DNA from 3 places in the Methylosinus sp. is20ea genome. Region 2 is predicted to be linked to each of the others. Evidence: predicted binding sites of a transcription regulator. Region 2 holds the regulator's gene; each other region holds the start of a gene.
What was found. Region 2 encodes PhoB, which activates phosphate uptake and scavenging genes when phosphate is short. Its sites were predicted from a motif close to TGTCATNNANCTGTCAT; they were not measured.
Positions count from the first base shown of each region.

Region 1: a site for PhoB is predicted at 5,687-5,703, ahead of AC6IY7_RS09730 (glycerophosphodiester phosphodiesterase). Genes of this name have one in related genera too.
Region 3: a site for PhoB is predicted at 4,533-4,549, ahead of pstS (phosphate ABC transporter substrate-binding protein PstS). Genes of this name have one in related genera too.

Region 1 is NZ_AP046088.1:2,133,069-2,140,943, forward strand. Features, by position in the region: gene AC6IY7_RS09710 (aspartate aminotransferase family protein) at 1-1,143, shown strand, start outside; gene argF (ornithine carbamoyltransferase) at 1,140-2,090, shown strand; gene AC6IY7_RS09720 (Hsp33 family molecular chaperone) at 2,087-3,067, shown strand; gene AC6IY7_RS09725 (acetyltransferase domain-containing protein) at 3,119-4,315, shown strand; gene AC6IY7_RS09730 (glycerophosphodiester phosphodiesterase) at 4,358-5,623, opposite strand; gene AC6IY7_RS09735 (fumarylacetoacetate hydrolase family protein) at 5,746-6,435, shown strand; gene AC6IY7_RS09740 (pyridoxal phosphate-dependent decarboxylase family protein) at 6,896-7,875, shown strand, end outside.
Region 2 is NZ_AP046088.1:1,329,019-1,336,893, reverse strand. Features, by position in the region: gene AC6IY7_RS06140 (glycosyltransferase) at 1-462, shown strand, start outside; gene hpnC (squalene synthase HpnC) at 520-1,398, shown strand; gene hpnD (presqualene diphosphate synthase HpnD) at 1,395-2,258, shown strand; gene hpnE (hydroxysqualene dehydroxylase HpnE) at 2,255-3,499, shown strand; gene AC6IY7_RS06120 (hypothetical protein) at 3,615-4,115, shown strand; gene phoB (phosphate regulon transcriptional regulator PhoB) at 4,133-4,876, opposite strand; gene phoU (phosphate signaling complex protein PhoU) at 4,873-5,598, opposite strand; gene pstB (phosphate ABC transporter ATP-binding protein PstB) at 5,628-6,413, opposite strand; gene pstA (phosphate ABC transporter permease PstA) at 6,410-7,249, opposite strand; gene pstC (phosphate ABC transporter permease subunit PstC) at 7,253-7,875, opposite strand, start outside.
Region 3 is NZ_AP046088.1:3,471,084-3,478,958, reverse strand. Features, by position in the region: gene AC6IY7_RS16195 (acyl CoA:acetate/3-ketoacid CoA transferase) at 47-1,996, shown strand; gene aat (leucyl/phenylalanyl-tRNA--protein transferase) at 2,502-3,209, shown strand; gene AC6IY7_RS16185 (DUF2155 domain-containing protein) at 3,181-3,819, opposite strand; gene AC6IY7_RS16180 (NADH:ubiquinone oxidoreductase subunit NDUFA12) at 3,986-4,393, opposite strand; gene pstS (phosphate ABC transporter substrate-binding protein PstS) at 4,650-5,696, shown strand; gene AC6IY7_RS16170 (FAD-dependent oxidoreductase) at 5,749-6,966, shown strand; gene AC6IY7_RS16165 (YncE family protein) at 6,947-7,875, opposite strand, start outside.

The DNA.
Region 1 (7,875 bases), 800 kb from region 2:
TTCGAGCGGGGCGAGGGCGCCTGGCTCACAGCCAGCGACGGCGAGCGCTATCTCGACTTCGGCGCCGGCGTCGCCGTCAATTCGCTCGGCCATGGCCATCCGCATCTCGTCGGAACGCTGGCCGCCGCTGCGGCGAAGCCCTGGCATGTCTCCAATCTCTTCCAGATTCCGGAGGCCGAGCGCCTCGCCCGCCGCCTCGTCCAGGCGACATTCGCGGATTTGGTCTTCTTCACCAATTCGGGCGCCGAGGCGGTCGAATGCGCGATCAAGACGGCGCGCAAATTCCATGCGGTGGAAGGGCGGCCGGAGCGCTATCGGCTCATCACATTCGAGGGCGCCTTCCACGGCCGCACGCTGGCGACGATCGCCGCCGGCGGCAATCCCAAATATCTCGACGGCTTCGGCCCGGCGACCGACGGTTTCGATCAGGCGCCCTTCGGCGATCTCGACGCCGTCCGCGCGCTCATCGGCCCGCAGACGGCCGGCGTGCTGCTGGAGCCCATTCAAGGCGAGGGCGGCGTGCGCACGGCCCCGCCGCGGTTCCTGGCCGGCCTGCGCGCGCTCTGCGACGAGCATGGCCTGCTGCTGATCGTCGACGAGGTGCAGACGGGGATCGGCCGCACCGGCCGTTTCCTCGCCGTCGAGCATTCGGGCGTCAGGCCGGACATAGCCGCGCTCGCCAAGGGCATAGGCGGGGGCTTTCCGCTCGGCGCCTGCCTCGCCACGGCGGAGGCGGGCAAGGGCATGACGGTCGGCGCGCATGGCTCCACCTATGGCGGCAATCCGCTCGCGACAGCGATCGGCAACGCCGTGCTCGATGTGGTGCTGGAGCCGGGCTTCATCGAGCGCGTCGCCGGTCTCGGCGTGCTGTTCCGCCAGAAGCTCGCCGAGCTCGAGGATCGCCATTCCGCGATCATCGAGAGCGTGCGCGGCGAGGGGCTGATGTTCGGCTTGAAGACGCGCGTTTCCAACGCCGAATTCGCCGCCGCGGCGCGCGAGGCCAAGCTCTTGACCATTCCCGCGAGCGACAATGTCGTGCGCCTGCTGCCGCCGCTCATCGTGGGCGAGAGCGAGCTGGCCGAGGCGGCGCGCCGGCTCGACGCCGCCTGCGTGAAGCTCGCGAGCGCGGGAGCGGCGCGATGACCGCCCATGCGCCGCTGACGGGCGTCCGTCATTTTCTCGATATTTCCGAGATCGCGCCGACCGAGCTGCGACGCATTCTCGACACCGCCGCCGCCATCAAGGCCAAGCGTGTGCGCGGCGCGCGCTCGAGCTTCCAGCCGCTGGCCGGCAAGACGCTGGCGATGATCTTCGACAAGCCGTCGACCCGCACGCGCGTCTCCTTCGATCTCGCCATGCGCGAGCTCGGCGGCGAGACGATCATGCTGACGGGACAGGAGATGCAGCTCGGCCGCGGCGAGACCATAGCGGACACCGCCCGCGTGCTGTCGCGCTTCGTCGACGCCATCGTCATCCGCATTCTCTCGCATGACGATCTCACCGAGCTCGCCCGCTTTTCCAGCGTGCCGGTGGTCAATGGGCTCACCAAGCTCTCGCATCCCTGCCAGGTGATGGCCGATGTGCTGACCTTCGAGGAGCATCGCGGCCCCATAAAGGGGCGCACGGTGGCCTGGACCGGCGACGCCAATAATGTGCTGGCGAGCTGGGTCCATGCGGCCAAGCCCTTCGACTTCACCATCAATGTCGCGACGCCGAAGGAATTCTCGCCCGGCGACGAGCTCGTCGCCTGGACGCGCGCCAATGGCGTACGGATGAATCTGACCGCCGATCCTTTCGAGGCCGTCGCCGGCGCCGACGCGGTCATCTCCGACTGCTGGGTGTCGATGGGCGACGAGGAGGAGGAGGCGCGCCGCCATGCGCTGCTCTCGCCTTTCCAGGTGAATGCGAAGCTGATGGCGGCGGCCGATAAGGACGCGATCTTCATGCACTGCCTGCCGGCGCATCGCGGCGAGGAAGTGACCGACGATGTCATCGACGGCCCGCAATCGGTCGTCTTCGACGAGGCCGAGAACCGCCTTCATGCGCAAAAGGGCGTGCTGGCCTGGGTGTTCGGAGTGGGCTCGCCATGATCAGGCGGGCGGACGAGGCCAACGCCCGGCCGGCGTCGCCCCTCGCCGAGGACGACAGCCTGCTCCCCTTCGCCGTCGAGCCGCTCGATCTGCGCGGGCGGCTGGTGCGGCTCGGGCCGGCGGTCAATTCCATCCTCACCCATTATGATTATCCGCCGTCCGTCGCGCGCCTGCTCGGCGAGGCGGCGGCGCTGACGGCGCTGCTCGGCTCGCTCATCGAGTCGCATGGGCGCTTTCAATTGCAGACGCGCAGCGACGGGCCGGTCGATATGATCGTCGTCGATTTCGACGCGCCGGGAAAGCTGCGCGGCTTCGCGCGCTATGACGAGAGCCGCATGATCGCGGGCATGAGCCCGGGCGCGCTGCTCGGCCAGGGCCATCTTGCGCTGACCATGGAGCGCGACCGCGACGCCGCGCGCTATCAGGGCGTGGTGCCGCTGGAGGGCGACGGCTTCGCCGAGGCGGCGCATCGCTATTTCCGCCAGTCCGAGCAGATTCCGAGCTATGTGCGGCTCGCCGTCGCCGAGAGCGTGACGCCCGCCGGGCGCAGCTGGCGCGCCGGCGGATTGCTGCTGCAATATTTGCCGGAGACGCCGCTGCGCCTGCGCGATCTCGACCCCGGCGACGCGCCCGGGGGCGCGGGCCTGCGGGAAGACGACGAAGACGACAAAGACGAAGACGACGCTTGGGTCGAGGGTCTGTCGCTGGCGGCGACGACGCAGGATCACGAGCTGGTCGATCCCGGCTTTTCGGGCGAGCGCCTGCTCTATTCGCTGTTCCATGAGCGCGGCGTGACGGTCTATCCGACGCGGCCCGTCGTGGAGGCCTGTCGCTGCTCGACGGAGCGCATCGTCAATCTCCTGCGCAGCTTCACGGCGCAGGACCGCCGTGACATGATCGGCGACAATGGCCGCATCGGCGTGACCTGCGAATTCTGCCGCACGCTGCGGGAGCTCGACCCGGCCGATTTCGATTAGCGCGGCGGACGCGCTCTCCCTTTTCCCCGTCGGCGATCGGAGAAAAACGTCATGACCGATACGATGGAGTTTGTCGCAACCGCCGAGCGCGAAGCCGTCACGCTTCCCGCGGGAACGCGTCTCCTCTCCATCGATCGCCTGCGTGGGCTCGTCATCATCGTCATGGCGCTCGATCATGTGCGCGATTTCTTCGACGCCGACGCGCTGCGCTTCGATCCCACCAATCTCGATCACAGCTATCCGGCGCTGTTTCTCACGCGCTTCGTCACGCATTTTTGCGCGCCGACCTTCACCTTTCTCGCCGGCGTCTCCGCCTATCTGCACGGGCTCTCGCTCGAGGATCGCGGCGCCCGCGCGCGCTTTCTGTGGACGCGCGGCCTGTGGCTGATCCTGCTCGATATTTTCGTCATCAGCCCGGTGTGGACGGTCGGCTCGGGCGCGATAGAGCTCGGAACCCTATGGGCGATCGGCTGCGGCATGATCGCGCTTTCGGCGCTCATCTTCCTGCCGACGCGCGGCGTGCTGGCGATCGGCGCGGCAATCCTCGTTCTGCATAATCTCTTCGATGGCGTTCACGCGGCGCAATTGGGCGGTTTCGCGCCCTTCTGGAATGTGCTGCATGAGAAAGGGCCGCTGCCTTTCGGCCTCAGCGGCCAGGTCTATTATCCCGTGCTGCCCTGGATCGGCGTCATAGCGCTCGGCTATGGGCTCGCGCCGATCTTCCTATGGCCGCATGAGCGTCGGATGCGGGGGCTCGTCGCGCTCGGCCTCGCCTTTCTCGCGGGCTTCGTCGTGTTGCGCTTCGCCGGCGTCTATGGCGACATGCGGCTCTGGCTGACCTATCCGGACGGCGTCAGAACGGCGCTCTCCTTCCTCAATGTCAGCAAATATCCGCCCTCGCTACACTACACGCTGGTGACGCTCGGCGGCGGGCTTCTGCTGCTGCCGGCGTTGGAGCGGGCGGACGGCGCCGTGGGGCGCGTGCTGGCCACATTCGGCCGCGTTCCGCTCTTCGCCTATGTGCTGCATCTCTATGTCATTCTCGTCGCCGCTCTCGTCGTCGCCCTCGCCAAGGGCGTCGATCTGAAGGGCCTCGAGAGCGGCGGCCCGCCGCCCGAGAATTACGGCCTCGGCCTCGCCGGCGCCTATGTCATGTGGATGCTGATCATGGCGGCGATCTATCCCGCCTGCGTCTGGTTCGCGGGCGTCAAGCGGCGTCGCCGCGATTGGTGGCTGAGCTATTTGTGAGAATGTGCGGACGACAGCGCCGAACCGCCGTCCGCATCGATCTCAATTGGCGTTGAGCCAGCGCAGGCCGCGGCAGGCGGCGTCATGGCCATAGAGGCCTTTGACCAGACATTTGGCCGCATCGGGGTCGGTCTTCAGCGCCCACAGCGAGCGCGCCGTCACCGCCGTATCGGCGAAATCGCTGAACAGGCCGTCGACGCCGAGCTTATAGAAGGTCAGATATTCATTGACCGGAACGCCTTTGTAATCGCTGGCGAGGCGGCGCTGCTCATTGCGGAATGTGTAGGGATGCACGAGCAGGCCGGCCGCATGCGCGTCGGCGACGACCGAGGTCGGCGCCAGCAGCTTGCGATCCGCCTCGTCGACGAGCCCGTCGCCATTGGCGTCGGCGCAGGCGTTGGCGACGATCTTTATGCAGGCGGAGCTGATGAGATAGGTCTTCCACGGTCCGACGCCATCGGCATAGGTGCGGACCTCGGCGAGGCCAGCGGGCTTCAGCAGATCGGCGAATTTGCCCTGGCGTCCGGCGACGGTCCAATCGAAGGGCCGATCATAGGGCGGCGTGAAATCGAGCGAGCCGTCCGGATTGACGTCATTGGCGTCGACGAGCTGGATCAGCCGCACCGTCGTCTTCTTGCGCAAATATTTCAGATTGGCCTGCTCGAAACTCTGGATGAAGACCGGAGCGCTGTGGTGGTTCCAGCCGTGGCGCGTCAGCACGGCGAGCAGGCGATCCTCGAGCGGCAGGCCCAGCCACTGATGATAGGTCGGATGCTTGGTCTCGGGATAGACGCCGATGACGCGGCCTTCATCGCGGCTCTTGCGCTTGGCGAGCTCGATGATCTCGTCGAAGCTCGGAATGCGGAAGCGCCCGTTGAAGTCCGGGTCGCGTTCGGCGAAGGCCTGGACGGCGCCGATCTGCTTGATCTCTTCCCAGGTGAAGTCGCTGACGAAATAGCCTTCCTGCTCGGCGCCGTCGATTACCGCCTTGCGCTTGCGGCCGGAAAATTGCGGCAGGCTCGCGACATTGGTGGTGGCGATGATGTTCGGCTCGTGGCGGGCGATCAGCACGCCGTCCTTGGTCGAGACGAGGTCCGGCTCGATGAAATCGGCGCCGAGCTCGATCGCCAGAGCGTAGGATTCGAGCGTATGCTCCGGCACATAGCCGCCGGCGCCGCGATGGCCGATGACGATGGGACGATGCGGGCCGTCATCCGGAGAGGCGGCGGCGGGCAGAGGCGCGAGCAAAGCGGCGCAGATCAAAGCGCATGACGCGGCGCAAGACGCGCGGGACAGAAGCTCAATCATGAAATATCCTCGAAACGATGTGTTTTTGACATCGCTCCGATAGATGGTCAGTCTCTCACAGTTATGACGGCGCCGCGACGCTCGCGCCGCGTCCGCCGCGGAGTGAAGCGAGAGGTTTCGCAGTGAGCGCATTTTTGTTTCCGCCGCCGGCGCCGGCTGCGCTTTCGATCGCGGGAGAGTCGTGGCGCTTTCCGGTGCGGCGCATTTTCTGCGTCGGGCAGAATTATGCCGCCCATGCGCGGGAAATGGGCAAGGACCCCTCGCGCGAGCAGCCCTGCTTCTTTTCCAAGCCGGCGGATGCGGTGGTCGCCAGCGGCGCGACCATCCCCTATCCGCCGCGAACCTCCGATCTGCACCATGAGATCGAGCTGGTCGCGGCGATCGGCCGCGGCGGGGCGGATATCGCCCGCGCGGATGCGCTCGCCCATGTGTTCGGCTATGGGGCGGGGATCGACCTCACCCGCCGCGATCTGCAGAGCGAGGCGCGCAAGGCTGGCCGCCCATGGGACCTCTCCAAGGGCTTCGACAATTCGGCGCCGCTGGGCGCGCTGGCCGCGGCCGAGCGCATCGGCCATCCGGGCAAGGGCCGCATCAGCCTCGCCGTGAATGGCGCTGTGCGGCAGGACGCCGATCTCTCCGAGATGATCTGGAGCGTCGCGGAGATCGTGGCGATTCTGTCCGGCTTCGTGCGGCTCGAGGCGGGCGATCTCATTTTCACCGGCACGCCGGCCGGCGTCGGGCCGATCGTCTCGGGAGACCATGTGGCCGGCGAGATCGAGGGCGTCGGGACGGTCGAGCTGACGCTCGCCTAGCCCTGCCTCCCGCTGGAGGCGAGCGCGATCGGATTCACACTTCACGAAACACTGCGGCCGTCATGGCCGGGCTCGTCCTGGCCATCCACGCCAAGCTGCTGAGAAACCAAAGGAAAGCGCTCCAGATCGACGGATTTCATCTCATGGCGGGCGCCGCTGGAGCTTCGGCGTCACGCTAAATTTCGAGACGCCTCGCCGTGCTGGCGTGGATGGCCGGGACGAGCCCGGCCATGACGTCGCGGGGCGAGGAGAATGTGCGCATTCGATAGCGGAGGCGAGCGGGAGGGGATGACGCCCTCCCGGAGTCTTCGCCGTCGAATCCCTCCGGCGATCTCTGGCCGGTCCTCGCCCTTGAAGGCGAGGGCGGGGGGCGCCGCCGCTCCCGGCGGCGATATTGCTTCGCAGCGCGAAAGCTGATTAGTCCTGTCCCACTTACGAAGCTCCCGGGGATGAAGCGGGAATGAACCATTCACAGCGGCCGCCGAAGCCGATCGGCGCGCCCGCCGACGCCTCGCCCGCGGATCTCGATCCGACGGATTGGGAGGCGTTTCGCGCCGAGAGCCATCGCGCGCTCGACCAGATGATCGACCATCTCGCGACGCTGCGCGAGCGGCCGGTCTGGCGCGAGCCCTCAGCGGAGGCGCGCGAGCGCTTCCGGCGCCCGCTGCCGGCCGAAGGGCGGGGGCTTTCGGCTGCGCTCGCGGATTTCGAGCGCTTCATCCAGCCTTACGCCAATGGCAATATCCATCCGCTGTTCATGGGCTGGGCGCAGGGGGCCGGCACGCCCGTCGGCATGGTGGCGGAAATGCTCGCCGCCGGGCTCAACTCCAATTGCGGCGGCCGCAATCACATCGCGCTCGATGTCGAGCGGCAGATCGCCGCCTGGATGGCGGAGGCTTTCGGCTTTCCGGCGGACGCTTCCGGCGTCTTCGTCACCGGCACGTCGATCGCCAATTTCCTGTCGCTGCTGGTCGCGCGCGAACATGCGCTCGGCGAGAAGAATGTGCGCAAGAACGGGCTGAAGGCGCTCGAGGAGCAACTCGTCGCCTATGCCTCGCGCGAGGCGCATAATTGCGTGCGGCAGGCGATGGAGCTCGCCGGCCTCGGCGCGCGCCATTTGCGGCTCATCGAGTCGGACAGCGCCCACTCGCTGTGCGTGGACGCGCTGAAGCGCGCGATTGCCGAGGATCGCGCCGCGGGGCTGCATCCGTTTCTCGTCGTCGGCACGGCGGGCTCGGTCGACACGGGCGCGATCGACGATCTCGACGCGCTCGCCGACATTGCGAAGGCGGAAGACCTCTGGTTCCACATAGACGGCGCCTTCGGTGCGCTGGCCGTTTTGTCGCCGGCGCTGAAGCCGCTGGTGAAGGGCCTCGAGCGCGCCGACTCCGTCGCCTTCGATTTCCACAAATGGCTGCATGTGCCCTATGACGCGGGCTT
Region 2 (7,875 bases):
CTGCAGCAGATCCGCGGCGCGCTGATCGACGATTGCGCGCTCGGCAAGCTCTTGAAGAAGCAGGGGCCGATATGGCTCGGCCTCACCGACGACGCCTTCAGCCTGCGGCCCTATCCGCATTTGCGCGACATAGAGCAGATGGTCACGCGCTCGGCCTATGCGCAATTGCGCTATTCGCCTTGGCGGCTCGCCGGCGCGGTGGCTGGAATGGTCGTCGTCTATCTGGCGCCGCCCATACTCGCCTTCACGGCGCCGGAGCCGGCCGCCTATCTCGCCCTCGTCGCCTATTTCCTGATGGCGCAGTCCTATATGCCGTCTCTGCGATTCTACGGACGCAATCGGCTCGGCGCCTTCGCCTTGCCCGCGGTCGCCGCCTGCTATACGTGGTTCACCATACTGTCCGCCTGGCGGCATGGACGCGGGCGCGGCGGCGCCTGGAAGGGCCGCTATCAGGCCCCCTGACACGAGCAGGCCCGTAGACACGAGCAGGCCTGTAGACACGAGGATGAGCGAGTTCACATGAGCGACATCGCCGCCGCCGGATCGGGGAAGGGCCATAAGGACGAGAATTTTCCCGTCGCCTCTCTCTTCGCGCCGCGCCACCGCGCGGCCGTGCTGGCCTTTTACGATTTCGTGCGCGCGGCGGACGATATCTCCGACCATATGACGCTCCCGGGCGAGCAGAAGATCGCCATGCTGGACCGCATGGAGGCGGCGTTGCTGGGCGCGGGCGAGGATATTCCCGTCGCAGCCAAGCTCCGCGCGGAACTCGACGCCCGCGGCCTCGAGCCCCGCCATGCGCAGGATCTGCTGATCGCCTTCCGCCGCGACGTGACGCAATTGCGCTATCGCGATTGGGACGATCTCATCGACTACTGCCGCTATTCGGCGATGCCGGTCGGCCGCTTCGTGCTCGACGTCCATGGCGAGGATCGCGCGACGTGCTGGGGGCCGAATGACGCGCTCTGCGCAGCGTTGCAGATCATCAATCACCTTCAGGACTGCGCGAAGGATTATCGCGGCCTCGATCGCGTCTATCTGCCGCAGGATGCGCTCGCCGCCCATGGCACGAGCGTCGAGATGCTGTCCGCCGAGCGCGCCTCGCCGCAGCTCGCCGCAAGCTTGCGCGCGCTGGCCGAGCGCACGCAGGAGCTGCTGAGAGAGAGCGCGCCATTCGCCGATCTCATCGCCGATACGCGGCTCGCCATGGAAGTGGGCGCGATTCAGCGCCTCGCCGAGACGCTGACGGCGCGCCTTCTCGTCGCCGATCCGTTGAGCGAGAAAGTTCACGCCGCCAAGGGCGCGTTCCTGCGCACGGCGCTCGTCGGGGCCGGAACGGTGCTGTTGCGCCGGTTGCTGTGGCCGCGCGCCGCCTCCGCCGCGAGCGTCGCGCGATGAGCATGGAGACGATCGCTCCCGAGGCGCCGCGGGTCGCCGCGAAAAGCTCCTTCTATCTCGCCATGCGCATCCTCGAGCCCGAGCGGCGCGACGCCATGTATGCGATCTACGGCTTCTGCCGCGCCGTCGACGACATAGCGGACGAAGAGGGCGACCGCGCCCTTCGCCTTTCCCAGCTCGATGATTGGCGGCGCGATCTCGACGCGCTCTACGCCGGCCGCACGCATCAGCGTTGCGCCGATCTGGCGCGGCCGGTGCGCCGCTTCGGTCTCGAGCGCGGCGATTTCGAGGCGGTCATCGATGGCATGGCCATGGATGTGGTCGAGGATATTCGCGCGCCGGAATGGGATCGGCTCGACCTCTATTGCGATCATGTCGCGAGCGCCGTGGGGCGGCTCTCCGTGCGCGTTTTCGGCCTCGCCGACGAGGCGGATAGCGCCCGCGGCGCGCTGCCGACCAAAGCGCGCATGCTCGCCTATCACATGGGCCGCGCCTTGCAGCTCACCAATATTCTGCGCGATCTCGACGAGGACGAGGCGCGTGGGCGCCTCTATCTGCCCCGCGAGGCGCTGGAGGCGGCCGGCGTCACGAATTTCGCGCGTGGCGCGGTGTTGACGCATCCGGGCCTGCCTGATGTCTGCGCGGCGGTGGCCGAGCGCGCGCGCAAGCATTATGCGGAATCGGAGCTTCTCATGCGCGTCTCGCCGCAGCGCGCGGTGAAGGCGCCTTATCTGATGGCGACAGCCTATCGCTCCGTTCTCGATCGTCTGGTGGCGCGCGGCTTTGCGCCGCCGCGCGAGCCCGTCTCCGCCTCGCGGACGAAAGTCCTGCTGGCCCTGCTCAGATTCGCGCTGACGTGACCGGAACCACGCATATTGTCGGCGCGGGTCTCGCCGGCCTCTCCTGCGCCATTCGCCTGACCGACGAGGGCCGCGGCGTCGCGCTCTATGAAGCCGCGCGCATGGCGGGCGGGCGCTGCCGCTCCTATTATGATTCCAGCCTCGATCTCACCATAGACAATGGCAATCATCTTCTGCTCTCCGGCAATGCCGCCGCGCTGGATTATGCGCGACGCATCGGCTCGGTCGGCGAGTTGGTGGGGCCGAAGGAGTGCGCCTTCGATTTTCTCGACACGCGCGACGGAACGCGCTGGCGCATGAGGCCCAATTCCTCGCGCCTGCCCTGGTGGATTTTCGTGCGCGATCGCCGCGTCCCCGGCACGTCGCCCGGCGATTATCTCGGCGCGATCGGCATTCTCCTTGCCAAAAAGGGCGCGACGATCGGCGAGGCGATGAATTGCTCCGGCGCGCTCTATGAGCGGCTGTGGGGTCCGGTTCTGCTCTCCGCGCTCAATACGGAGCCGCGCGAGTCCTCCGCCGCTCTCGCCGCCGCCGTGCTGCGCGAGACGCTCGCCGCCGGCGGCGCCGCCTGTCGTCCGCTGGTCGCGCGGCGCGGGCTCGGGACAGCTTTCATCGAGCCGGCGCTGACGAGGCTCGCCGCGCGTGGCGCCGGTCCGCGTTTCGCTGCACGGCTGAGGGGAATCGAGTTTGCCGATGAGCGCGCCGTGGCGCTCGATTTCGGCGATGAGAAAATCGCGCTCGGCGAGAATGATCGGGTCGCGCTCGCGGTTCCGCCCTGGGCGGCGCAGGAGCTGCTGCCGGGGCTCGTGGCGCCGGATGATTTCCGCGGCATCGTCAATGCGCATTTCAAGATCGCGCCGCCGCCCGGCCAGCCGGCGCTGCTCGGCATGATCGGCTCGCTCACCGAATGGCTGTTCGCTTTCGAGGACCGCCTCTCGGTGACGATCAGCGGCGCCGATCGGCTGATAGACGAGCCGCGCGAGAGCCTCGCCGAGCGCATATGGGCCGAGGTCGCCGCCGCCACCGGCCTGCCGGCCGCGCTGCCGCAATGGCAGATCGTGAAGGAGAAGCGCGCCACCTTCGCCGCGACGCCGGCGCAGCAGGAGCGCCGCCCCGGCGCTGTGACGCGCTGGCGCAATCTCTTCCTCGCCGGCGATTGGACCGCGACGGGCCTGCCGGCGACGATCGAAGGGGCGATAAGGTCGGGTTATCGCGCAGCGGAGCTGGCGGGGCGCTCGTAGAAGGGCTTCCGTGTCCCGGCCTTTGGCGCGCAGCGATGCCGGGTGCGCGAGGAGCTTTTCACCTCATTCAATTGACGCGTATTCAACATGTCATTGATTAAAAGGAGACTCAACGATGGAGCTCGTTGAACGCAGACTCGCGGAAATTCACATTTGTTTGGCGCGCGAGAAGGCGCTTCACCTGTTTGCGTTTGCGAGTTCTGTTTTTCCGAGCGAATGGTCAAAACCGTATATTGAACAAATAATCATTGAGGTTTTTGAGTTCGCTTTCCATGCGCGAAGGGTCAATGAGCTTTGTGGACTTTACGGCACAAAATTTCCAAGTGCAGGACGACTGCTGATTGAGCTTTCGGAGCATCCGGAAGGAGTTTTGGAGGAAAATTATTGGGATGCCCTCAACTACTTGGTTCATACCCGTCGTTTTATTTTCGGAAATGTTCACCACGATCATAGAAGAGTTTTTTTAGACAACGATACGAACCTCTGCCCCACATATCTGCGCATTACGACGGATAGGAAAGAGGAAAAACTCATCAGCATATTTGGGATCGTAGAGTGCTTCCTGTCGACTGCGATACCTGAGATAAAGAAGAGATTTCCGGAACTTCAATTCTGACGGCCTTTGGGAAGAGCCTAGCTCCTCCCAAAGGTCTCGTCGAAGGAATAGCCGGTGCCGCGCACGGTGCGGATCGGGTCTTTCTCGCGGCCGCGGATGATCGCCTTGCGCAGACGCCCGACATGCACGTCGACGGTGCGCTCGTCGATCTCCGCCGAGAGCCCCCACACGCTGTCCAGCAATTGCGCGCGCGAGAAGACGCGGCCGGGCTTTTCCATCAGATATTCGAGCAGGCGGAATTCCGTCGGCCCGAGATGAATCTCGCGCCCGCCGCGCTTCACGCGCCGCGTCTCGCGGTCGAGGTCTATGTCGCCGGCGACGAGCCGCGTCGCCACGCGCTCCGGCCGCGCGCGGCGCAGCAGAGCGTGAACGCGCGCCATCAGCTCCGGCGTCGAGAAGGGCTTCACCACATAATCATCGGCCCCGACGGAGAGGCCGCGCACCCGCTCGTTCTCGTCGCCGCGCGCGGTGAGCATGATGATCGGCATGGTGCGCGTGTCGTCGCGGGCGCGCAGCCGCCGGCAGATCTCCAGCCCCGAGACGCCGGGCAGCATCCAGTCGAGAATGACGAGATCGGGCACGGATTCGGCGAGGCGGATTTCCGCCTCGTCGCCGCGCTCCACATGCTCGACCTGGAAGCCCTCGGATTCGAGATTATAGGCGAGCAGCAGCGCGAGCGCCGCCTCGTCCTCGACGACGAGAATGCGCGGCGCGCGGTCGTGCGGCGCATCGCGCGGCGTTGCGACGCGTATCTCGTTCATTGCGTGGGCTCATCCGTTGCCGCGCTGGCGCCGAGGATCGTCGACTTTCCCTTCGGACGGTCGGTCGGCATCGCCTCGCCAGTGACGAGATAGACGATCGTTTCGGCGATATTGGTCGTATGATCGCCGATGCGCTCTATGTTCTTCGAGCAGAACAGCAGATGCGTGCAGAAGGAGATGTTGCGCGGGTCCTCCATCATGAAGGTCAGGAGATCGCGGAACACCGAATCTTCGAGCGCGTCGAGCTCGCTGTCGTTCGTCCAGACGGCGCGGGCGCGTTCGACATCGCGCTGGGCGTAGGCGTCGAGCACGTCCTTCAATTGCATGGCCGCCACTTCGGCCATGGTCTTCAGCCCGATGATGGCGCGGGGCACGCGCGCCTCGGAGAGGATTTTCACCGTGCGCTTGGCGATGCTCTTGGCGAGATCGCCGACGCGCTCGAGATCGGCGGCGATGCGCATCGCGGCGATGCATTCGCGCAGATCGATGGCCAGCGGCTGCCGCCGCGCGATGGTGAGGATGGCGTTCTCCTCTATCTCGCGCTGCAGCGCGTCGAGGCGCTGATCGGTGGCGACGACGCGATGGGCGAGCTCAATGTCGAAATTGGCGAGCGCATCCATGGCTTCGGCGAGCATTTTTTCGGCGATGCCCCCCATCTCGGCGATTCGGCGGCCGAGCACTTCGAGGTCGCGGTCATAGGAGCTGACGATATGTTCGCTCATGTCTCATATTCCTCGTGCGCGTAGCGCGCTCAGCCGAAGCGGCCGGTGATATAGTCCTGCGTCTTTTTGTTCTGCGGCGCGGTGAACAGATTGTTCGTCTCGCCGAATTCGACGAGATCGCCGAGATACATGAAGGCGGTGAAATCGGAGACGCGCGCCGCCTGCTGCATATTGTGGGTGACGATGGCGATCGTGTAGCGCTCCGACAATTCGTCGATGAGCTCCTCGATCTTCGCCGTCGAGATCGGGTCCAGCGCCGAGCAGGGCTCGTCGAACAGGATCACCTCCGGCTGAATGGCGACGGTGCGGGCGATGCACAGGCGCTGCTGCTGGCCGCCCGAGAGGCCGAGGCCGCTCGTATTCAGCTTGTCGCGCACCTCGTCCCACAACGCCGCGCCACGCAGCGCCGCCTCGACGCGCCCGTCGAGCTCGCTGCGCGAGAGCTTCTCGTAGAGGCGTATGCCGAAGGCGATATTGTCGTAGATCGACATGGGGAAGGGCGTCGGCTTCTGAAACACCATGCCGACGCGCGAGCGCAGCAGGTTGAGGTCGATGCGCGAATCCAGAATATTCTCGCCGTCGAGCAGCACCTCGCCCTCGGCGCGCTGCCGCGGATAGAGGTCGTACATGCGGTTCAATATGCGCAGCAGAGTCGATTTGCCGCAGCCAGACGGGCCGATGAAGGCCGTCACCTTATTGGTGTAGAGCGGCAGCGAGATCGATTTCAGCGCGCGCGACTGGCCGTAATAAAAGTCCAGATCACGAACCGAGACCTTGGTTGGAATAGTGGCTTCGACAACCGGCATGGCGGTCATTGTTGTTTTCCCTGGCTGCTGAGCGCACGCGCGGTGATGGAGAGCAGAAGGACGGCGATGGTGACGAGCAGAGCGCCGGTCCAGGCGAGCTGCTGCCAATCCTTGTAGGGCGAGAGCGCGAATTGGAAGATGACGACGGGCAGGCTGGAGACCGGCGCATTGAGATCCGTGCTCCAGAACTGATTGTTCAGCGAGGTGAACAGCAGGGGCGCGGTCTCGCCGGAGACGCGCGCGATGGCCAGCAGCACGCCGGTGATGATGCCCGATTTCGCCGCGCGATAGGCGACGCGCAGCAGCATATGCGAGCGCGGCAGGCCGAGCGCCGCCGCCGCCTCGCGCAGCGGGCTCGGCACCAGCAGCAGCATGTCCTCCGTGGTGCGCACCACGACGGGCACGACCAGCACGGCGAGCGCCAGAGCGCCGGCGATGCCGGAGAAATGCCCGACCTGCGCCACCACCACCGTATAGACGAAGAGGCCGATGACGATGGAGGGCGCGCTGAGCAGAATGTCGTTGATGAAGCGCACGACCATGCTGAGCTTCGAATAGCGGCCATATTCGGCCATATAGGTGCCGGCGAGCATTCCGAGCGGCGTGCCGAGCAGCACGCCGATCGTCGTCATCACCAGCGAGCCGGCGATGGCGTTGAGCAGGCCGCCGGTGGAGCCGGGCGGCGGCGTCATCTCGGTGAAGACGGCCGGCGTGAGGCCGCGCGCGCCCTCATAGATCAGCGCGCCGAGGATCAGCACCAGCCAAGCGAGGCCGAAGACCGTGCCGGTCCAGCACAGCGTCGTGGCGAGCGCGTTGGTGCGGCGGCGGGAGGCGGAGATGGACAAGGGTCAGGCTCCCGATTTCTGCTCGATGCGCATCAGCATGAAGCGCGCCGCCGCCAGCACGAAGAAGGTGATGACGAAGAGGATGAGGCCGAGCTCGATCAGCGCGGAGGTGTAGAGATCGCCGACCGCCTCGGTGAATTCATTGGCGATCGTCGCCGAGATGGTCGTGCCGGGCGCGAGCAGCGAGCTCGACACCTTATGCGCGTTGCCGATGACGAAGGTCACGGCCATCGTCTCGCCGAGCGCGCGGCCGAGGCCGAGCATCACGCCGCCGATGACGCCGACGCGCGTATAGGGGATCACCACATAGCGCATGACTTCCCAGGTCGTGCAGCCTATGCCCGAGGCCGCCTCCTTCAGCATCGGCGGCACGGTGTCGAACACGTCCCGCGAGATGGAGGTGATGAAGGGCAGCACCATGATCGCCAGGATGAAGCCCGCCGTCAGCATGCCGATGCCATAGGGCGGGCCGGCGAACAGGTTCGACAGCACGGGAATGTCGCCGGTGAGGGAGATCAGCGCCGGCTGCACATGCTGCTGCAGGAAGGGCGCGAGCACGAACAGGCCCCAAATGCCGTAGATGATCGACGGAATGCCGGCGAGCAGCTCTATGGCGACGCCGATCG
Region 3 (7,875 bases), 1.9 Mb from region 2:
CCGCGGCCTTCGCCCTGCCGGGCGGCGAGGAGGAAACTCGAGGGAAATGAACAACAAGAACAACAAGGTCATTACAGCCGACGAAGCGATTGCGCTCATCAGCGAAAATGACGTTCTGACCACCACCGGCTTCGTCCAGAGCTGCATTCCCGAGGCGCTGCACGCCGCGCTGGAGAAGCGTTTCGTCGAGACCGGCGGACCGAGCGGCCTCACTCTGATCATGACCGCCGGCGCCGGCGACAGCAAAGGGCTCGGCACCGGCCGCCTGCATCACGAAGGCCTGCTGCGCCGGGTCATCGCCGGCAATTTCGGCCGCATGCCCAAGGTCGCCCAGGCCGCCGCAGAGAACAAGATTCTCGGCTACAACCTGCCGCAGGGCGTCATTTCCCAGCTCTATCGCGCCTGCGCCGCCGGCCAGCCCGGCCTCTTCTCCAAGGTCGGCCTCTATACTTATGTCGATCCGCGCTTCGGCGGCGGCCGCGTCAACGAAGTGACGACGGAAGAGATCGTCAAGCATGTCGTCATCGACGAAGAGGAATGGCTGTTCTACACGGCGACGAAGATCGACGTGGCCTTCATCCGCGGCACCAGCGCCGACCCTTCCGGCAATATCAGCATGGAGAAGGAGGCGCTGACGCTGGACGTGCTCGCCCAGGCCATGGCCGCGCATAATAATGGCGGCATCGTCATCGCGCAGGTCGAGCGCATCGTCGAGGCCGGCTCCATCCGCCCGAAGGATGTGAAAGTGCCGGGCATTCTGGTCGATTGCGTCGTCGTCGCCGATCAGCCCGAGCTGCACCGCATGAATTACGGCGTCATCTATAATCCGGCGCTGGCGGGCGAGATTCGCGTGCCGGTCGAGAGCATGGCGAAAATGACGCTCGACGCGCGCAAGATCATCGCGCGGCGCGCCGCCTTCGAGCTGCCGCCGAATGGCGTCGTCAATCTCGGCGTCGGCGCGCCGGAGGGCATAGCCGCCGTCGCCAATGAAGAGAAGCTCACGCCCTTCATCACGCTGACGACGGAAGCCGGCGCCATAGGCGGCGTGCTCGCCTCCGGCTCCTCCTTCGGCTCGGCAACCAACGCCGATTCGATCATCGACCAGAACACGCAATTCGACTTCTATGACGGCGGCGGTCTCGATATGACCTGCCTCGGCATGGCCGAATGCGACGAGCAGGGCAATGTGAACACCAGCCGTTTCGGCGGACGCCTCAACGGCTGCGGCGGCTTCATCAACATCAGCCAGAACGCCCGCAGCGTGGTGTTCGCCGGCACGTTCACGGCTGGCGGTCTCGATGTCGCGATCGAGAACGGCGAGGTCAAAATCCTCAAGGAAGGCCGCGCGCGGAAGTTTCTGAAATTCGTCGAGCAGGTGACCTTCAGCGGCAAATATGCGCAAAAGCGCGAGCAGCCGGTGATCTATGTCACCGAACGCTGCGTCTTCCAGCTGACGAAGGAAGGTCTCGAGCTCATCGAGGTCGCGCCGGGCATAGACATAGAGCGGGATATTCTTCCGCATATGGACTTCAAGCCGATCGTCAAGCATCCGATCCTGATGGACAAGCGCATCTTCGTCGACGAGCCGATGGGATTGATCTCCGATCTGCTCAATCTCGATCTGCAGGATCGCGTGAGCTATGACGCCGATCGCAATATTCAGTTCCTCAATCTCGAGGGCTGGAGCGCGCGCTCCAAGCGCGACATAGACGATCTGCGCAAAATGCTGATCGACGCTTGCCAGACGATCGGCAAGCGCGTCAATCAGGTCGTCAATCTCGACAATTTCCGCATCAGCGAACATCTCTACGATTACTATGCGGAGATGATCCAATATATGCTCGAGAATTATTATGTGACGACGACGCGCTACACGACGAGCGCCTTTCTGCGGCTGAAGCTGAAGGAGGCGCTGAGCAAGCGCGGCATCGCTCCGCATGTCTTCGAGCGCAAGGAGGACGCGCACAGCTTCCTCGAGGTGATCGGCGAAGGCTGAACGAAAACGAAGGAGCGCGAAGCCCCCTCCCCGACACTCCTCCGCATCGCGGGAGAGGGAGCTGGCTCCGCGCTGCCTCGGGGGGCTCGCGTAACGTCGGCCGCCCCCTCTCCCGCGGAGCGGGCTATCGGATTCACACATAGCGAAACCCAGCGGCTGTCATGGCCGGGCTTGTCCCGGCAATCCACGCCAAGCAGCTGAGAAATTTGAGGAAATCGCCGGATTTCGGCTTGCGTCGGGCGGGTTTGTGGCAGGGCCAGGTAGAGGTCGCCGGAACTTCGACATCACGCCAACCATCCGAGAAGCCTCGGCGCGTTGGCGTGGATGGCCGGGACGAGCCCGGCCATGACGTCGTGGGCGCGAGGATATGTGCATTCGATAGCGCGAAGCGGGGGAGGGTGAGGGAGGGGCCAGCCCGGCGCGCGCCGCTTCCGCTGCGCTTCGACATTCGGACTAGGCGCCGAACGCTCTCGATTCCGGCGCGCATTGCGCTACAATCTGCGAAATGTCGCGCCCTTCCTCCGCAGATTACGCCATCACGCCGCAGATCCTGCTGCGCGCCTATTCGATCGGCCTGTTTCCCATGGCCGAGAACGCCGAAGAGGAGCAGCTCTTCTGGGTGGACCCGCAAGAGCGCGCCATTTTCCCGCTCGACGCCTTCAAGGTCTCGCGCTCGCTCGCCAAGACGATCCGCTCCGATCGTTTCGAGGTCAGGGTCGATACGGATTTCGACGCGGTCATCGATGCTTGCGCCGCCTCCGCGCCCAAGCGCGAGAACACTTGGATCAACGCCGAGATCAGGCGCCTATACCGTGAGCTGTTCGACATGGGCTTCGCCCATACGGTCGAATGCTGGCGGGAGGGCAGGCTCGTCGGCGGCCTCTATGGCGTCTCCATGCGCGCGGCCTTTTTCGGCGAGAGCATGTTTCACCGCGAGACCGACGCCTCCAAAGTGGCGCTGGCGCATCTCGTCGCGCGGCTCGTCAAGGGCGGCTTCCGCCTGCTCGACACGCAATTCATCACGACGCATCTCGCCTCGCTGGGCGCGGTCGAGATCAGCCGCGACGCCTATCACGGCCTTTTGGAAGAGGCGCTGACCGCCCCGGCGCGATTCGCGGCCTGGCCGGACAATGCGCCCGTCCCCGGCCGCGAGATCGTCGCGATCCTGCGCCCCGAGGCGGAGATCAAAACGGAAATGGCGAAGGCGCCGTAGCAGGGGCCGGCGCCGACTGAGCCGGCTGCTTCTTTTTCTTCTTCTTGGGCTTTTCGGCCGGCGGCGCGGCTGCGGGGTCGGCTCCGTCCGGCGTCTTCGCGCCCTCGGGAGGGACCGAATCGCGCGGTCCGATCGGCGCGGCCTCGACCGGAACGGGCGCGACCGGCTCCACCTTGCGGGAGCGGGAGCGCTTTTTCTCGGGCGGAGCGGCCGCGGCGGGAGCGCCCGTCGCCGCGGCGGGATCGGCCGCCGGCGCCTGGACGATCTCCTTGCCGCCGCGACAATCGACGAGCCAGACGTCATAGACCGGATGCTCGACACCATGCAGGCCGGGGCTCGCCGCGAACATCCAGCCGGAGAAAATCCGCTTGGCGTCGTTTTTCCCAGTGTCCTGCTCGTCGACCTCGACGAAGCTCGTGGTCTGCGGCGCCTCGGTCTGCGGCCGCGTGTTGCAGACGCGCGGCGTCACCTGAAGCGAGCCGAATTGCACGGTCTCGTCGATGGCGACGTCGAAATTGATGATTCGACCGGTCGTCTTGTCGAGCCCGGCGAAGATGGCTGTCGGATTGCGAATGGGATCGGCCGAGGCCGCGCCGAGACCGGCGAGCATCGCGGCTCCGGACAAAGCGAAACGGAGGCGGAAGGGGCGGGAGATCATATCGGGTCGGTTTCCGATCTCTGGCTCGGGCCGGCCGCCCGCGCCTCATGCGCCGTCGTTGAATAGGAAGAGCGTGGCGGATCGATGGTCGCGGGCGACGCCGCGACCCGCGTTCACATCAGGGCTCGGGGGTCCAGGCCTGATAATCCCCGCCCGCCTTGGCGCGGACGCCTTCCGCCAGGATCGAGCCCGGAGGGTGATAGGCGGCGGAGGTGCCGGTCAGATTGGGGCGATAGGGCAGCTCCCATTCCTTCGGCTGGTAGGTCTCCTGCGTCGGCGGCGTGTCGACGATGTGATGCAGCCAGCCATACCAGCCGGGCGGCGTCGCCGAGCCCTCGGCATAGCCCTTGTAGATGACCCAGCGGCGCTCGAAGCCCAGCGCCTTGTCGATCTTGCCGCCGCGGCGGCGGTAATAGACGTTGCCGAACTCATCCGTCCCGACGCGCTCGCCATAGAGCAGCGTCCAGAGGCCGGTGCTGAGCGTCGCCCGATTCCACCAAGTGAAGAAGCGAATGATGTAGGACATGTCGGAAGCGTCCATCCCATGTTTGCGTGGCTCCTTATTGCGTCAAGACGGCGCAATGTCCAGTCGGGCGCGCCGCTCGGTCCCCCCGCGGCGATGCGCGACCTTTGCTTTTGGCGACGGTTCGTGGAAAAGGAGATATGTGACAGAATAACGACAGCCGCCGCGCCCTCGAAAGCGCACCGTAGAGAGCTGAAAATATTTGCTTTCGGCTCACGCGGGAGAAGAGCGTCGCGTCGAATTCCAAAGGGGCGGCCGCATGATTTCCAAAGGTTCGAGACTTATTCTTCACGCCGCGCTGGCGGCGATCCTTTCCGTGGGGAGCGCGCGCGCGCTCGACATTTCCGGCGCCGGAGCGACTTTTCCCCTGCCCGTCTACGCCAAATGGGCGCAGAGCTATTCCAAGGAGACCGGCAATCGGGTCAATTATCAGTCGATCGGCTCGGGCGGCGGCATCCGCCAGATCAAGGCGCGGACCGTCACTTTCGGCGCCTCCGACCAGCCGTTGTCCGCCAAGGAGCTCGACGCCGCCGGGCTCATCCAATGGCCGCAGGTCGTCGGCGGCGTCACGCCCGTCGTCAATATAGACGGCGTCACATCCGGCGGGCTGGTTCTCGACGGGACGACGCTCGCCCGCATTTTTCTCGGCGAGATCAAGGTGTGGGACGATCCGGCGATCCGCGCGCTCAATCCGAAAATCTCGCTGTCCGCGACTCCGATCGTCGTCGTGCATCGCTCGGATGGCTCGGGCACCACTTTCTGCTTCACCGATTATCTGTCCCGCGTCTCGGCGGATTGGAAGGCCAAGGTCGGCGAGAACGTCGCCGTGGAATGGCCGCTCGGCCTCGGCGCCAAGGGCAATGAGGGCGTCGCCAATAATGTCGCCAACTCCAAAGGCGCGATCGGCTATGTCGAATACGCCTACGCCAAGCAGAACAAGCTCGCCGCCGTCAGCCTGATGAACCGCGACGGCAAGATCGTCGCGCCGGGCAAGGAGAGCTTCGAGGCCGCGGCCGCCGCCGCCGATTGGGAGAGCGCGCCGGGATTTTTCCGCCTGCTCACCGAGCAGCCGGGCGCGGACTCCTGGCCGATCGCCGCCGCGACTTTCATCCTGCTGCCCAAGCAGCCGCAGGACGCCACTGCGGCGCTCGCAGCGCTGAAATTCTTCGATTGGGCCTTCTCCAAGGGCGCCGCAGCAGCCGAGGAGCTCGATTTCGAGCCTATGCCGGCCTCGGTAGTGGCGCTCATCCGCAAGAGCTGGGCGGCCAATGTGAAGGATGCGAATGGAAAACCGCTGATGAATTGACCATAAAGACGGGAGGGCCGACGCTCGGCCCTTTCATCGAGGGGGAGGCCGAATGGCGCAGACGATCTCCGCGAGATGCTGCGTCGTCGGCGGCGGCCCGGCGGGGCTGATGGCGGGCTTTCTGCTCGCCCGCGCCGGCGTCGAGACGATCGTCCTGGAAAAGCACGCAGATTTCCTTCGCGATTTCCGCGGCGACACGATCCACCCCTCGACGCTCCAACTGATGTTCGAGCTCGGCCTGCTCGACGCTTTTTTGAAGCTGCCGCATCGCAAAGCGTTTCAGGTCTCCGCCTGGGTGGGAAGCCGCAAATTCGTCGTCGCCGATTTCCGGCGCCTGCCGACCTTGTGCAAATTCGTCGCCTTCATGCCGCAGTGGGATTTTCTCGACTTCATCGCCGGCGAGGCGAAGAAGCTGCCGAATTTCCGCCTGCTGATGAAGACCGCCGCCGATGGCCTCATCGAGGAGGACGGCCGCGTCACCGGCGTGCGCGCGTCGGGGCCGGAGGGAGCGATCGAGATTCGCGCCGATCTCACGATCGCCGCGGACGGACGGACCTCGCTGCTGCGCGAAGAGGCCGGCCTCGCGGTGGAGGATTTCGGCGCGCCGATGGATGTGCTGTGGTTCAAGCTGCGGCGCGCGGCGGATGATCCGGAGGAGACATTCGGCCGCGCCGCGCCGGGCCGCATGGTCGCGATGATCGAGCGCGGCGCCTATTGGCAGATCGGCTATGTCATCCCCAAAGGCGGCGCCGAGGCGCTGAGGCGTCGGCCGCTCGACGAATTTCGCGACGCCATCGCCGATAGCGTTCCCTTTCTCGCCGATCGGGTCGAGGATCTGCAAGACTGGGAGGACGTCAATCTACTCACCGTGCAGGTGAATCGGCTGACGAAATGGAGCCGGCCCGGCCTGCTCTGCATCGGCGACGCCGCCCATGCGATGTCCCCGGTCGGCGGCGTCGGCATCAATCTCGCGATCCAGGATGCGGTGGCGACCGCCAATCTGCTCGCCGAAAGGCTGCGCGGGGGGACGCTGCGCGACGAGGATGTCGGGGCGGTCCAAAGGCGCCGGGAGCTTCCGGCGCGAGTCACGCAGCGGTTGCAGCTGTTCATTCAGAATCGGGTGATTCGCAGCGTGCTCGCCGCGGACGCGCCGTTCGAGCCGCCGCTGGCGCTGCGTCTTCTGGACGTGTTCCCGGTTCTACGGCAGTTGCCGGCGCGATTGATCGGCATGGGCGTGCGGCCGGAGCATGTCAATTCATCGCGCGGATGAACGCGCCGAAGGCCCGCGGCCCGTCGCCGGTCTTGACCTTGGCCACGACCTTCAGGCTGTCGGCGGCGATCGACCAGAACTCATTGGTGAACCAATTGGCGACATAGATCGTCTTGCCGTCGCGGCTCGCCCCTATGCCTTCCGGATATTCGCCGACCTTCACCTGCGCCACTGGCGCGAAGCTCGTCAGATCGAAGACGCTCACCGCCTCGGCATATTGGTCGGTGACGAAGCCCCTGCCCTGCGCCAGCGCCACGCAATAGGGCCGCTTGCCGACCTTCACCGTGGCGATCACGCGCCGCGTCGAAAGGTCGATGACGCTGACATCGTCCGATTCGACATTGGCGGTGTAGGCGCGCTCACCCTTGGCGTCGATGGTGACGCCGAAAGGATGGCGGCCGACCTCCAGCTCCCCGCGCTTCTCGAAAGAGGCGGCGTCGACAAAGGCGATTTTATTGGCGTCACGAATCGCGACGAGGATCGTCTTGCCGTCCGGCGTCACCGCGACGCCCGAGGGGGTGGAGCCGACTTTCGCCGTCGCGACGACGCCCGAATCGGGATCGACCGCGAAAAGCCGCTGCTCATACATGTCGGCGACATAGACGCGGCCGCCGTCCGGCGCGACAGCGAGGCCGAGCGGGCCGCCCTCGAGCGGGATTTTGCGCAGCACGCGGCGCGCGCGCGTGTCGACGACGGAGAGAAATTTGCCTTCGGGACTCGTCACATAGGCGCGGGCGCCGTCAGTGGAGACGGCGACGCCCGCCGGCTTGCCGCCGATCGGCAGGGTCGCGGCCGGCGCCATAGTCGCAAGATCGACGATGGTGAGATCGCCGCTGCCCTGATTGGTGACGAAAGCCTCGTCTGCTTCCGCCGGCGCGGCGAGAGCGAGCCCGAGAAGGGCGGCGCGCG